2 regions of the Clostridium aromativorans genome follow, and region 1 is predicted to be linked to the other one. Evidence: predicted binding sites of a transcription regulator. Region 1 holds the regulator's gene; the other holds the start of a gene.
What was found. Region 1 encodes Rex, which represses fermentation and respiration genes when NADH is low (regulators of the CRP and FNR family bind a similar motif). Its sites were predicted from a motif close to ATTGTTAANNNNTTAACAAT; they were not measured.

Region 1 (7,881 bases):
ATACCACAAGCTATATACAATTTAGGCCTTACGGTTTTACCTGTCTGTCCTACCTGATATGCCTTGTCTATCCATCCGCTGTCAACAGTGGCACGGGAGCCTGCTATAGTTCCACCTAGAAGATCTGCCAGTTCTTTTAGAACCTTAAATCCCTCTTCACTTCCAAGTCCTCTTCCTCCGGATACTATAACATCTGCTTCTCCTATATCCATTACGTTTTTCGCAATTTTTATTACTTCATCTACTTTTAATCTAATATCGGAAGCTTTTAAATCTGCCTTAAATTTATCTATCTTGACAGCTCTGCTTTCGTCTTTTTCAAGCTTTTCAAAAACCCCTGGTCTCACAGTAGACATTTGAGGCCTGTGATCAGCACACTCTATAGTTGCCATAAGATTTCCACCAAATGCAGGCCTTGTCATAAGTAGATTTTTCGACTCTGCATCAACATCAAGTCCTGTACAATCAGCTGTAAGTCCTGTTCTAAGCCTAGCTGCTACTCTCGGTCCTAAATCTCTTCCCATAAATGTTGCACCTATGAGAAATACTTCCGGTTTTTTCTCATTTATTAAATCATAAATAACTTTAGCATAGGCATCTGTAGTATAGTGTTTCAAAAGTGGACTGTCCGCATACAGCACTTTGTCAGCACCATAAGCAATTAACTCCTTAGCTGCATCATCTATTTCGCTGCCAAGTAATACAGCTGTCAATTCTACGCCTAATTTATCTGCCAGCTCTCTGCCTTTTCCAAGTAATTCTAGGGCAACTTTCTGCAGGTTTCCGTCTCTTTGCTCTGCAAATACCCATACACCTTTATAGTCTGCTATGTTCATTATAAATCCCTCCTAATTAAATTAAGTGTTTTTCCTTTAATTTTGAAAGTGCATACGTTACAGCTTCCTTATATGGCTTATTAACTATTTCTCCTTGTCCTTTTGCTTCCTTGGTAGCCGATCTTCTAACTCTTGTCGGAGAACCCGAAAGTCCAAGAAGGGATTTATCTACATCTATATCATCTGCATGCCATACTTTTACATCCTGCTTAAAGATTTTAAATATATTTTTCATATGCATATATCTTGGCTTATTTAACTCTTTTATAGCTGTAAGAAGCACTGGGGTTCCAACTGTCACTGTTTCATAACCATCTTCCCAAGCCTTTTTGACTTTCAACTTGCCGCCTTCAACATTAACTTCTTCTACATAAGTTACCTGGGGTATTTGAAGAAATTCAGCTATTTCAGGTCCAACTTGAGCTGTATCTCCATCTATAGCCTGTCTTCCAGCAAAGATTACATCGTAATCTAATTCTTTAAGTGCGCCTGACAGTGCATAGGCAGTGGCACATGTATCTGCACCTGCGAAAGCTCTGTCTGATATAAGTATGGCCTCATCAGCACCCATCGCCAGAGCCTCTCTTAATGCAACTTCTGCCTGAGGAGGTCCCATGCTTATTACTGTAACTTTTCCCCCCTCTTTTTCTCTAATAACCAATGCTTCTTCAAGAGCATTTTTATCATCTGGATTTATTATTGATGGAACACCTTCTCTTATCAATGTTCCAGTTTTAGGATCTATTTTAACTTCATTGGTATCCGGTACCTGTTTTAAACAAACAACTATATTCATTATAAGTGTCCCCCCTATTTAAATAAGTTTCCTGAAATAACCATCTTTTGAACTTCTGAAGTTCCTTCATATATTTCAGTTATTTTAGCATCTCTCATCATTCTCTCTACAGGATAGTCTTTAGTGTATCCATATCCACCAAACAGCTGAACTACCTTAGTTGTAACTTCCATAGCCACAGTAGCTGCTATCAGTTTAGCTCTTGCAGCATCTACTGTATAAGGAACTCCTTTATCCTTATTCACAGCTGCCTTATACACCAAAAATCTTGCAGCTTCTATCTCAGTATCCAGATCCGCCACTGTCCAGCCTAAACCCTGGAACTTAAAAAGTGGTCTTCCAAACTGTTTTCTCTCTTTCATATATTCAATAGCCTCATCCAAAGCACCTTCTGCAATTCCAAGAGCCTGAGCAGCTATACCAATTCTTCCTCCATCAAGAGTCTTCATTGCTATTGGGAAACCTTTTCCCTCTTTCCCTACCAAATTCTCTTTTGGAATTATGCAGTCTTCAAATACCAATTCAGTTGTAGAAGAAGCTCTTATTCCCATCTTATTTTCAGTTTTGCCTATGGAGAAACCCGGTGTTCCCTTTTCCAGTATAAATGCAGATATTCCTCTAGTACCCTTGCTTCTGTCCGTCATAGCAAATACTATAAAAACATCTGCAACTCCTCCATTTGTAATAAATATTTTCTGTCCATTTAAAATGTAGTGATCTCCTTCAAGTATTGCCTGGCTCTGCTGACCTGAAGCATCAGTACCTGCATTAGGCTCTGTTAGACCAAAAGCTCCAAGTTTTTCACCTTTTGCCAGTGGAACCAAATACTTTTGTTTTTGTTCTTCTGTACCAAATTGTTGAAGTAATGAAGCACAAAGTGAAGTATGTCCCGATAGTATAACTCCAGTAGTAGCACAAGCCTTAGAAACCTCTTCAACAGCTAGTATGTAAGCCAGCGTATCTCCCCCTGCTCCGCCATATTCAACTGGAAAAGGGATTCCCAACATACCGTATTTAGCCATTTTATCCACTGTTTCCTGAGGAAATCTCTCGGTTTCGTCTATTTCAGCGGCTATTGGTTTAACTTCATTTTCGGTAAATTCTTTTACCATCTGTTTTACAAATTCTTGTTCCCTTGTTAACGTAAAATCCATTTATTTTACCCCCTAATATAGTTTTCATACTATAAAATATAGCTTCTGTAAATATTAATAACAAGATCGCTATAGTATAACTAAATTATTTATTTTTAAAATTCTTTTCCCTTTTTTCTACAAAAGCTGTCATTCCTTCTTTTTGATCTTCTGTAGAAAAGCATTCGCCAAAGGCTTCTGATTCATAAGCTACAGCTGTATCTATATCACACTGAATACCTCTGTTTATAGCAGCTTTACTCATTCTAACAGCTACAGGCGCATTAGAAGCTATAGTATTTGCTAATTTTTTTGCCTCTTCCAATAATTTTTCGGGTTCAAATACACTATTTACCAATCCTATTCTCAAAGCTTCATCAGCTTTTATCATCTTTGCAGTATATATCAACTCTTTAGCCATACCCAGTCCAACTACTCGTGCAAGTCTTTGAGTTCCTCCAAAACCCGGTGTAATTCCCAATCCCACTTCTGGTTGTCCAAACTTAGCCTTTGATGAAGCTATTCTTATATCACAGGCCAGAGATAATTCACATCCACCACCTAATGCAAAACCATTTACTGCTGCTATAACAGGTTTTTCTAAGTTTTCCAGTTTCCTAAAAACTTTATTGCCAAGTCTACTGAATTTTCTGCCTTCTAAGGTATTAAAATCTTTCATCTGAGTTATATCTGCTCCAGCTACAAAAGATTTTCCTGCTCCTGTAATTATTACAGCCAGCACAGCATCATCTGCCGCAATCTCATCTATAGCACTATCTATTTCCATCACTGTTTCCGAATTTAAAGCATTAAGTGCCTTAGGTCTGTTTATTGTGAGCAGTGCCAACTTCCCCTCTTTTTCAAGAATAACATTTTTATACTCCATATTAACCCTCCCCAAAAGTTTTTAGTATTTTATACTAAAATTAAACAGTTTATTAACATACTATTGTTAATAATATCACAAATATTATTAATAATAGTTAAAGTAAAATCCTTTACTTTAACTATTATTATATACTTTAAAATTACATATTTCAATAATAAATAGTATAATTATTATTACTTTTATCTAAAATTCAGAATTATATTTATACAAACTAATTTCAATCCACATCATTTAACAAACAGCTCAAAGTCAACAAGCTGTCACTTAAATGAACATCCTCCATCTTCACATCCTCTGGCACAATGAGATCGACAGGAGCAAAATTCCAGATACCTTTCACCCCATTTTTAACCAAAATGTCGCAAACCTTTTGTGCGTTATTACTTGGAACACATATTATGCCTATATCTATAACATTTTCTTTCAAATACTCAGGCAAATAATCAATATCATTTATCTCAATATCTCTAATTCTAAGGCCAATGAGTTTAGGATTTATATCAAATATAGCTTTTAATTCAAAACCTAACTTTTCAAATCTGGTATAATTAGCTATAGCCTGACCTATATTCCCTGCTCCTATTATTGCTGTTCTGTATAATTTTGTAAGTCCAAGTATGTTGCATATCTGACTATACAATTCACTTACATTATATCCATAACCCTGCTGACCAAAATCTCCAAAGCAATTTAAATCCTGTCTTATCTGGGAGGCTGTAAACCCTATTTTTTCACTCAATTCCTTTGAAGATATTCTATCCACATCATTTCTCATTAAATCGCCTAAATATCTATGGTATTTTGGTAATCTTTTTATAACAGCCATCGATATATTTTTCTTTTTATCCATAAAGCACCTCGTATTTATAAAATTTAGTGTATCATCTATTATTGTATCTATTAATAAAATAGTCCTAAATGATTTATTTCTATAATTTATACTATTATTTAATTATAACATATGTCAATAGTTTCTTTTTTATTATTTTTATATTTACTACCATTTAATATATCTATATATTTTAATAAATTAGGGCTACAAAAAAATCATTATACATAGTAAAATGTTAATGATCAAGGAAGGTGTTATTATTCATGATAGTTTTAAGCTGTAAAAATATCCATAAAAGCTATGGGATAAAAGTTATACTCGGAGATGTAACTTTCAATATAAATGAAGGAGATAAAGTCGGCCTCATAGGTCCAAATGGAACCGGCAAGTCTACCTTGTTCGACATTTTAACAAATAAATCAAACTATGATAGCGGAGATCTGTATATAGATAGATCTAAAACTCTAGGGTATTTAACCCAGCATCTGTCTTTAGATTCTTCAAATACAATATATGATGAAATGTATACTGTATTTGAGGATCTTGTTAATCTTGAAAAAAAACTTGATAAATTGGAATCATTAATGAGCAAACCCTATGATACAGCCAGAAAAGAATATCACAATAAGCTGATAAATGATTACACTACCTGCTCAGAGCTTTATTCAAATAGAGGGGGATACACTTATAGGGCGGAAATAGGGAAAACCCTAAAGGGACTCGGTTTTACAGAGGATGAATACAGCACACCTATAAACGTGTTAAGCGGTGGTAAAAAAACGCGTGTGGCCCTTTGCAAGCTTCTCCTTACAAAACCCGATATACTTCTACTTGATGAACCTACCAACCATTTGGATTTAGATGCCATAGAATGGCTGGAAGATTATTTAAAAGCTTATAAGGGCACTGTAATACTGATATCCCACGATAGATATTTTTTAGATGCCATAACACATTCAACCATTGAGCTCATAAATGGTCATATAAATTATTATAACGGCAATTATACCAAATATCTTGAACTTAAAAAAAGAAACTATGAAATTCAATTAAAAGCATATAACATACAGCAGATGGAAATAAAAAAGCAGGAAGAAATTATCAAAAAATACAGATCATTTAATAGGGAAAAAAGTATAAAAGCAGCAGAAAGCCGGGAAAAAATGCTGAATAAATTAGAGAGAATAGCTCCACCAGACAAAGATAAAAAAATTAAAAATGTAATATTTAAAACCCAGCTAAACAGTGGAGATGATGTGCTGCAGGTAAAAGATATGAGTAAAAGTTTCAACAATAATATTTTATTCCAGAATTTAAACTTTAAGCTAAAAAAAGGTGAAAAAACAGCAATTATTGGCGAAAACGGCTGTGGCAAAACCACTCTTTTCAAAATAATTATGGGAGAAATTAAAAAAGACACTGGCATATGTCTACTAGGCAGGAATGTAGAAATAGGATATTATGATCAGGAGCAGTCTGATCTAGATCCTGAAAAAACAGTCTTAGGTGAGATATGGGATAAATTTCCTAAACTAACTGCCACAGAAATACGAAATTCGCTGGCTAGTTTCCTTTTTACCGGAGATGAAGTATTCAAGAAAATTTCATCTTTAAGCGGTGGTGAAAAATGTAGAATAAATTTATTAAAGCTGATATTATCCAAAGCCAATTTTTTGCTTCTAGATGAGCCTACAAATCACCTGGATATAACCTCTCGAGAGGCTCTGGAAGAAGCATTGTTAAATTATAATGGCACTTTACTCGTAATCTCCCATGACAGATATTTTTTAAATAAATCTGTAAATAAAATATATGAGTTAAAGAAAAATGGCATGAAGGAATATCTCGGAAATTATTCCTATTATATTGAAAAAAAGAACAATCCATTGAGATTTGAGAAACAGGAAAAAAATAGAGGTAAAACTAAAACTCAGATACAGCATGATAAAAAAAAGAAAAGAGCTCTTGAAAAAAAACAACATGAAAAAAAAGCTGAAATAGATTACATTGAAGAAGAAATATCAAGTTTAGAGAATTTTTTGTCAAAATTACAAAAAAAATTGTGCCTAGAGGAAGTTTATTCTGACTCCAAAAAAAGCAGCGAGATAAACAAAAAAGTTCTGGACACACAGAGTAAAATAGATGACCTATACAGCAGATGGGAAAAAATGCTATAAGTTATGCCAATTTTTAGATCATTTTTAGGTACGGTATAAAAACCATTTTTCATGAGAGAGCTCTACCGTACCCATAAGATCGACTAAAACTTTTTCAATTAACTTACTTTCTATATTTTCCTATCTTCTCTTCCATAGTAACTCCGGAGGGTCTATAATCTATTTTCACTACAGATGCCACCCTTGAAGCCCCTTGCTCCACACATATGGTTTGGGCAGTTTCCACTATTTTTAAAAGCTGACTCAATTCTCCCTCCATAGTAGTTTCCATAGGTCCTACCTCATATTTTACACCACAGGAATCTATATATTCTATTACTTTATCAACTACACCATAAAGATCCTTCTCTTCAACTACAGGTAAAACCTGTATACTCACATTTGCCAATGCCATAACATCAACCTCCTATTGTCAAATTATCATAGCTCTTACTACATTTTCAAAAGACTTTTTAATTTTTTTACATTGTTTCTGCTTATCGGTATCTCAGATTTTTTCTCATCATCCATTACTAATTTATATGTGCCATTAAACCAGGAATACAATTCTCTAATATTATCTATATTCACTAAAAAACTCCTGTGAGATCTAAAAAAATTAGTTCTTTCTTCTATTTGACCTAAAGTATATCCCACTAAGTAACTATCATTTTTAACCTTCACATAGGTTTTATCATCTTTTATATAACAGTAGTAGATATCCTTTACATTTACCAGTATTATCTTACCCTGCCTCTCACAAGGTATTTTCTTAACCAGTTTTTTTTCCTTATCCATTTTATCTATCAATTCATTCAAAATATCCTTTGATATTCTCCCGTCCTCTGTATTTTTGTCATCACTTTTCTGCATAAGCCTATCTATGGTAATAGCTATCCTTTTTTCATCAAAGGGTTTCAAGACATAATCCAACGCATTTAACTCAAAAGCTTTTACTGCATGTTCCTCATAAGCAGTGACAAAGATTATATCAACATGTTCATCAAATCTTTTAATATTCTTAGCAACTTCCATACCATTTTCCACCGGCATATTTATATCTAGAAATACCGCATCAGGTTTTTTTGATTTTACAAGTTCCATGCCAGTTTTACCATCATATGCAATTCCCTCTACAGATATACCCTTGTGCTGTGATATTATATAATTCAACTCCTCTGCAGCAGGTATCTCATCTTCTACAATAACACATCTCAATTTATCCATTTATTGATGAAA
Region 2 (7,881 bases), on a different contig from region 1:
ACAACCGTTAAATCCATTATAGATTACCTTCCTTTCCGTTCTTTTTATCAATATTACTTATATATTTCTCATTAGCCTTTAATGAAAGTACTTCTGGGAAACTCATTTTAAATCCAACTTCCTGCCCTAATTTTAATGGGTAGTCCGTTATCAACATCCTGAGAGGTATTTTCAAATATCCTAGTCTTCCCTTCAAATCTATTCCAACGGCACCATCTTCGACCTGAACAATTATTCCCTGCATTTCAATGATCTTGTCACCGTATTTTAATTTCATCTAATTTACCCTCTTATATTAAGAATATTTCTCTTTCCTCTTCTTACTCATTGGAAGTGACTGTTCATTTTTAGCTCTTTCTATTTTTTCACCAGCAGTTTCTTCTACAAGATCCAGGTTATTTTCAAGCACGTTTCTATTGTATTTTCTTTCTGCCTTCTTAACATCTTCTCCTGCCATAGCTGCCTTAAGCATAGCAACACCTCTTACAGCATCTTCCGGACAAAGTGTATTACAGCCAAGTACTTCATTTTCTATTCCTGCTTCAGACTTATTATTGTCTATCATATACTTCATATACTTGTTCCCAACGACCAAAGCTCCCTGAACTGCACAGAATGAGAAAGCTACACAAGGTATTCCTCTCATACCTATCTGTTCCACATGGCTGGCAAAGTCAATGTGATTGTTTCCAAATCCTTCTGTCGTGACAAAAGCTCCATCTACGTCAAGTGCCTCTACAATCATTCCCATTCTCTCTGATACATAGAATTTCTCAGTATTTATCTGAGGGCTTCCCACAAATAATACTCCACAGAGATCCAGCTCTTCATCATTTAAAACTTGATGTACTAAAGGCTCTCTCCAATAATGCCTGGAGCACTCCTTAGATGCAGGTCCTATGCAGGTCAGTGCATGAATTCCTCCATCAGCTACCTCAAGAGGTGATAACATTACAGGAACATTTCCCAAATCTACATTTGGTTTTCCTCCAAGGAATCCAACGGGCTCTACAGGTAATATTAAATTATCATGCATTGCACCCTGGCCCATTATCTCTTTTACTATTATAACCTTTTTCTTACCAGGTCTTCTGACATGCTTAAACTCTTCTACATTTACCACCAAAGATTCATCATCGACCTTTTTAAGTGCCTCTCTTATTTCTTGCGTCAATACATCTGTAGCTTTATGAGCAGCTAAAGGTCCTCTTCTCTCCATGTTTGTCTTGGCTTGAATAGTCATCTGAGTTTTGATAAATATTTCTCCTTTGTCTGGACAGCTTGGTCTTCCCCATTGAATGTTTTCATCCAAATATCCTTCTGAAGAACCAAATTCTCCAATCTGAACTCCATTCTCATCAGTACCTGTGAGCATCATCACAACGCCATCCAATACTCTAGTTACCCCAGTGCCCAGCTTTGAGTCTCCCTCTTTTGTGGCAATTGGCTGTACATCCATTATGGTCTCACTGTAAGTGTGATATTTGTCGGGTGTTATTATGTCAATCTTCATATCCTTAACCAGTTGGCTCTCATCTACAGCATCCTTGCAAACAGCTTCTCTTATATAAAGAGTTGTTCCCTCTATTTTTGTCTCTGGTCCAAATTCTACTTTGTCGATCTTATAATGTTTTCTCGTAAGTGTTCTCATTACTTTTTCTTCTTCTGGAGCTTCTTTTCCACTCTTGCTTTCCACTACACCATTAACACCAGATATAGATTTTACTGCCGGTACTGTAACCCCATTTGCAGAAGATACTGCACCTAATCCTCCCAGTGGCAGCTCTATATTAATTCCCTTGCCTTCGGCAATTTTAATTTTAAGAACTCCGCTAGAAACACTGCTCGATTTACCAGCCCTTTCTTTTTTAACATAGCCTTCTAGAATATCTCCAGTTACAACCGTTAGAGCTGGTGCATCAACTTTAAGTTTTTTTCCAATGACTTCTTCTCTTGAAAGCACATTTTCATCCAATTTAATTAATAGTGAATCTTCAAGTTTTTCAAAATTCATTGGATTTTCCAGATCAGCAGCTTCTATAGTATCTCCTGCTTTTTTGTTGTACTTTAGAACTGCCTTCTTCTCTCCTTCAGCATTCATTCATAATACCTCCTTATTCGTTTTTCAAGGTTCTTTGATCCTAAATTTTCTATTGAACTTTTTAAAACTTAATTTATATTTAAATCCTCTTTATACGGCTATTACCCTATATAAAAAGGAAGTTCAATATCTATTCCCCTGCCTTCTTCTATCTGTATTTTCAAAGTTCCACCAACTATTGAAACAGATGCATTTCCCTCATTTACCATGTTGTCTATTTGAGGGACTTTATCTTCTGTTGAATCCTCTTTAACTTCTTCTTTATCTTCCTTCTTACTTTCTGCAGTCTTAATTCCCTCCAAAATATCTGGAGTAAGTGGAGTTAGGGAATCTATGGTTTTAGTAAGCTTTGCCCCTATTACTTCCTTTACCTTAAGACAATTATCAGGTATAGTCAGCAATCCTGAGTCCACCATATCTGGAAATATATCTGGATCTTCCAGATTTTCAGCTGCGATAATGGTACCTTCTTCTGTTCTGCAGCATACAACAGCTACTTCATCCTTTACTTCTTCTGCATGTTCAGCACTCATTGACATATTAAATCATCCTCCTTGATTTTTATATTTTAAGATTCATGTTCCATTGGAAGCCTTCTTGTTAATGGATAGTTTACTGTTCTAAATACATGATCTGTATGATGATATACAGGCAACCCCATCTTAGGTGCACAGCACATTACCGTATTTGAACAATCGCTGCAGTTGGATATAAGAACCCTTTTCGCACCTTGTTTCTTTAAGTACATAATTGCCTGTGCCTGACCCGGACAATGCCCTGGAGTTTTACATTTGTTCGCACCTTTAATTTCCTCTACATTTTTACATTTAGTCACACCAACTACCTGGGAATTCATTTTGGAAGCCACATCTCTAAGTCTTGCTTCATTAGCTCCACAAGCACATACCAAAAGTCCTATAGGGCCCTTGTACTCAGGAAAAGGTATGGTTACAATAGCTCCCCCTGAAGTCTTCGTCACTATTGCAGCGTCAATATCCTGTGAAGTCCCTGTATAGGGTCCTCCTATTATCAATTCACCGTATTCACCATCTATGCCGCCGCATTTTTCAACGAGACTTTTTATGCTTGTTCCTACAGGTACCTGAAAAAATACATTAGGTTCTATTCCTGATTTCAATTTTCCTATAACTGTTATATCTTTATCTATTACCGGCTTCCCATATTCTACCGCCATAGTTATGTTAAAAAGGGTCTCTGCATTCAGAACTACACAATCTGCATCTGCTGGAAGTTGAGTAGGTTCAAGCCATCTATCAAATATTGCATGAATAATAGCTCTTTCCTCTCCCATAGGATACATGTCAGGCAATTCCTTAATTTGTATGGAATTGTCATTTTTCAAATAATTTTTTAATACTCTTATAGCTTCTAAATGTTTAGACTTAATTGCTATATAGGCTTTCTGAGCGCCAGTAGAACTCATAGCATATCTTATCCCTTTTATTATTTCCTCGGGTTTCTTTTCTATTCTCCCTATATTGTGGTGAAGTACTGGCTCACACTCCACACAGTTGGCTATTATATATCCATTGGAAAGTTTAGTCTTTAATTTTATATGAGTTGGAAATCCTGCTCCTCCAGCACCTACAACTCCTGCTTCATAAACCGTATCGGCAATACTGTCACATTTTTTAATTTTTACATATTCTTCTGACTGTTTGTCATCTGGTTTAATTACGATTGCCGAATCAGTTATTTTTACTACATTTCCTGAAACGCTGCTGTGTATTTTAGCTCCAAGACCTTTTGGTTCTGCTATACATTCTCCCCTTTTTATTCTCTGGCCTTCCTTTACAATAGGTGTATCAGGGCCTCCTACGTGCATTTTAAGGGGAAAACTATAAAACTGTTCCATATTATCCCTCCTAAGTATTTAGGCTAATTCAACTGCCTACTAAATTTTAAAAGCATATTTTATGCCAATACGCTTTATTTTATACATACATGCTATAATGCTTACTAATGCTATATCCAGAAGCTATAAGTTTTTTTTATAGCTTCTATAAATATGAGCGAATGTATTATTTTCTGACACTTTTTGCAGTCGTAAATTCATTAATCTTTTATAAACCTTTACATGCCCCAATTATACTTTATTTTTTTAGTGTCAATAATTTAACACACTTGTTAAATTATTGACACTTCGATTGCCTACAAAAAAACACTCCAAATATTAGATTTCATCTAACATTTGGAGTGTACTTTAAAAACGATAGATATTCACTTAAATTTACTTAAATTTACTTAATTTATAATAAAGAGTGCTTCTTTTTATATTCAATATCTTTGCTGCCTTATTTTTATTCCCATGTACCATTTTCATCACTTTTTCTATGGTTTTTCTTTCTATATTCTCTGTTATTTTTTGTAGATCATATTTATTTTCATCATTATATTCATAATTTCTTATATTTTCATTTCTTATATATTCAGGTATAGATTTCACAGTTATTTTCCCATCGTTCGATAATACAACCATTCTCTGGATAACATTTTTTAGTTCTCTAATATTGCCATCCCATTTATAATCAGCTAAAATTTTATATATCTTCTCATCAATATAATTTATCTCTATACCTTCATCTTTCGATACCTGCCTAAAAAATAAATTAGATAAATCCCTTATATCCTCCCTTCTATCTTTCAAATCTGGTAATTTTATCTGCACCACAGCCAATCTATAAAACAAGTCCTCTCTAAATTTACCTTCCGATATCAATTCATTTAAGTTTTTATTTGTAGCGGATATTATTCTGGTATTGGTAATGATAGATTTTTCACTTCCCAGCCTGTATATAACTCCGTCTTGCAGTACCCTCAGCAGCTTTGCCTGCATTTCCATAGGCATATCACCAATTTCATCCAAAAATAGGGTGCCTTTATTGGCAAGTTCAAATTTGCCTATTTTACCCTTTTTTATAGCTCCCGTAAAAGCTCCCTCCACATATCCAAATAATTCACTTTCAAATAAATTTACAGGTATGGCACTGCAATTTATGGCTACAAAACTTCCAGTTCTCTCACTGGCCTTATGTATTGCTTTTGCAAATACCTCTTTCCCTGTACCGCTATTCCCTGTAATCAAAACACTGGTGGATGTAGGAGCCACTTTCTGGGCAATGGAAATTGCATCTATTATCTTTTTGTTTTTGCCTATTATAAATGAAAAATTATACTTGGAAGACAGCTCATTTTTATAGGCATCCTTAAAGAATTCTACCTTCTTTTTTTCATCTTCCAGCTGTTTCGTTAAATTCACTTCATCTGTCATATCTCTGTCTGTTGATACCACGGCTACCAACTTTTTATCCGAATTATATATTGGAAAAGCACTCAGTACTACAAACTTGCCCTTAACTGGCTCGTGAAACACATTATCAATTCTCTTTTCCGTATTCAATACTTTCAAAAGCATAGCATTTGGGAAAAAATCTCCTATATATCTATTCAATATATTATTCAGTTTAACACCATATACTCTCTCAGAAGCTTTATTCCAGTACTTTACTATTCCCTTTTCATCGCACATGCACACGCCTTCATGTAAATTATCAAATACATAATTTTGGAGTTTAAAAAGCTCATCCATTTTTATATAAAATATGTCTCTAAAATTATTATTTGTAATAATCCCAATAATGTGATTGTTTTCTACGACAGGTAATCTTCCTATATTTTTTTTAATCATCAAATCCCTTGCATATCTAGCAGATGAATTACAATCTATAGTTGACACATCCTTAGAGGCATATTTAATTACAAAATCTTTAAATGATATTCCCATATTTCTGATCCTTATTGCGTCTTTCATAGTAAATATACCAATTAGTTTTTCATCATCATCCATTATTAAAACTTCATTCCTATAAGACTGCATCATTTTATTAAGAGCATTCTCTATAGTCTCATTACTACATACCTTTACAAACCCGTCCGTCATTATATCCCTAACTTTATAAACTAATTCAAAAATACTCATTAACTCACCTACCTATATTTTTAAATATACATATATAAAATACACCTGTATACTTATTTTATCATTAGTTGAGCATACATTTAAACTATTTCTTAAAATCAATTAGTCATAAATAAAAAATAGTCCTTTAAAAAATTTCTCAAGAACTATTTTTTCTACTAAACAGATTCTGCTTATAATTATACTACTTTTAGGACTTTTGTATCTGTTGTCTGTAAACTATATCTTTCAATTCCCATATTATTTAATTTACTCCACAACTTTTCCATGGTTTTTTCAGGTTCATAATAGAATTCACCCCCCATTATCCTATAAACCACCCATCCTGCTCTTTCTAAATCCAGCTGCCTTTCTACTGCCTCCTTCCAATTATATTCTTCAGATGGAACATCGCCGTCACATACCACAGCAACCCTATTTCGCATACCTTCTACAATAAAATCCATCTTGTATTTACCTATTTCTACTTTAGGAGTGACTTTATACCCTCTACTTTTTATAAGATTATAAACATCTTTTTGAAATTCAGTTTGAAATATATATTCTACATTCCCACTATTTTTATCATGCTTGTTATAGTTCAGACAGTAATTGAGAAGAGAATACCGTACACACTCCTCATTTAAATCTTTCAGATCTACAGAATGAAACAGCCACATTTGATTTCTAGCCCTACTTGCTGCCACATTAAACCTCTTAATATCATTTTCTTTTGTGAGAGGTGCAAATTTTATATTTTTAGAAATCACCATAGACAAGAACATTATGTCCCGTTCATCACCTTGAAAAGAATAAGCATCTCCACATATAAGTTTTCTCCTTATAATTTCTTTTACACCTATTTTATCCTTTAACATATTTTCAATAAGTCGTCCTTGTGCCTCACCAAGCAGTGATATAACACCCATAGACATATTTGAATATTTACTATCCCTGCAGCAGGCTGCAACTTTATCTACCAAACATTCAGCTTCTTTAATATTTACCGGTTTACTGGAATCCCTAACTCCCTCCTCTACCTTAATTGTATTTATAACAGGATAAAATCTCTCATTGATTCTAGGATATCTTAAAGTCAACATTTCTCCGGAATAAACCAAATTATTGCTGAAGTTTATTATTTCAGGTACACATCTAAAATGTTCTTTCAGCATAAGTCTAGCTGGGAATACTCTCAGTGCCGTATCATAAAGACTTGTCTGTAAATCAAACCACTGTCTTTGAGGTATTTCTTTTAAATATTTATTTATTAAATTGTACATACTCCTCTGATCAACACCCACAACTTCTGGACTTATCTGATTATCATCTCCTACTATAACTGCCCTTTTGGCTCTCATCAGCGCACACAATGAAAACAAATCACTTTGGCTGCTTTCATCAAATATTATTACATCAAACATATTTTTTGAAAGCTTTACATTTTCTATAACCCTGTTTAATGGCATAATCCATACTGGGATGATCTTTTTGCACTTCTCCATTTCCCTCTGGGCTATTTTTCTGTACTCAGGTACCATCTTACCTCTGCCCTTTCCAATCCTCTTCACTGCCTGCATCCATGAAAACAAACTTCTCTTTTCATTTTCCGTAGTTCTAAGTATTTGATTATACCATGTATTTTTTGAAACTATATCTTTTATGATTTCTTTCTCCCTATTCTTTTCTATTCCTATGGCCTCTTCTATTTTTTCTAGATTTAGGCTATACATGTGATTTAACAAACTATTCCACTGTGCCCATTTCCACGCCCTTGTCCAATCATTAAATTTCTCTTTTC

Region 2: the regulator Rex is predicted to act here: its motif matches at 4,246-4,265, upstream of prdC (proline reductase-associated electron transfer protein PrdC).

The regions. Positions count from the first base shown of each region.
Region 1 is NZ_JAJJPB010000007.1:119,880-127,760, reverse strand. Features, by position in the region: gene LN736_RS08020 (electron transfer flavoprotein subunit alpha/FixB family protein) at 1-836, opposite strand, end outside; gene LN736_RS08015 (electron transfer flavoprotein subunit beta/FixA family protein) at 853-1,632, opposite strand; gene LN736_RS08010 (acyl-CoA dehydrogenase) at 1,647-2,786, opposite strand; gene LN736_RS08005 (short-chain-enoyl-CoA hydratase) at 2,872-3,651, opposite strand; gene LN736_RS08000 (redox-sensing transcriptional repressor Rex) at 3,872-4,504, opposite strand; gene abc-f (ribosomal protection-like ABC-F family protein) at 4,750-6,663, shown strand; gene LN736_RS07990 (thiamine-binding protein) at 6,767-7,057, opposite strand; gene LN736_RS07985 (LytR/AlgR family response regulator transcription factor) at 7,096-7,869, opposite strand; gene LN736_RS07980 (LytS/YhcK type 5TM receptor domain-containing protein) at 7,862-7,881, opposite strand, start outside.
Region 2 is NZ_JAJJPB010000001.1:493,891-501,771, forward strand. Features, by position in the region: gene prdB (D-proline reductase (dithiol) protein PrdB) at 1-17, opposite strand, end outside; gene LN736_RS02375 (CBO2463/CBO2479 domain-containing protein) at 17-277, opposite strand; gene prdA (D-proline reductase (dithiol) proprotein PrdA) at 296-2,101, opposite strand; gene LN736_RS02385 (sugar transporter) at 2,203-2,640, opposite strand; gene prdC (proline reductase-associated electron transfer protein PrdC) at 2,670-3,977, opposite strand; gene prdR (sigma-54 dependent transcriptional regulator PrdR) at 4,353-6,101, opposite strand; gene LN736_RS02400 (AAA domain-containing protein) at 6,281-7,881, opposite strand, start outside.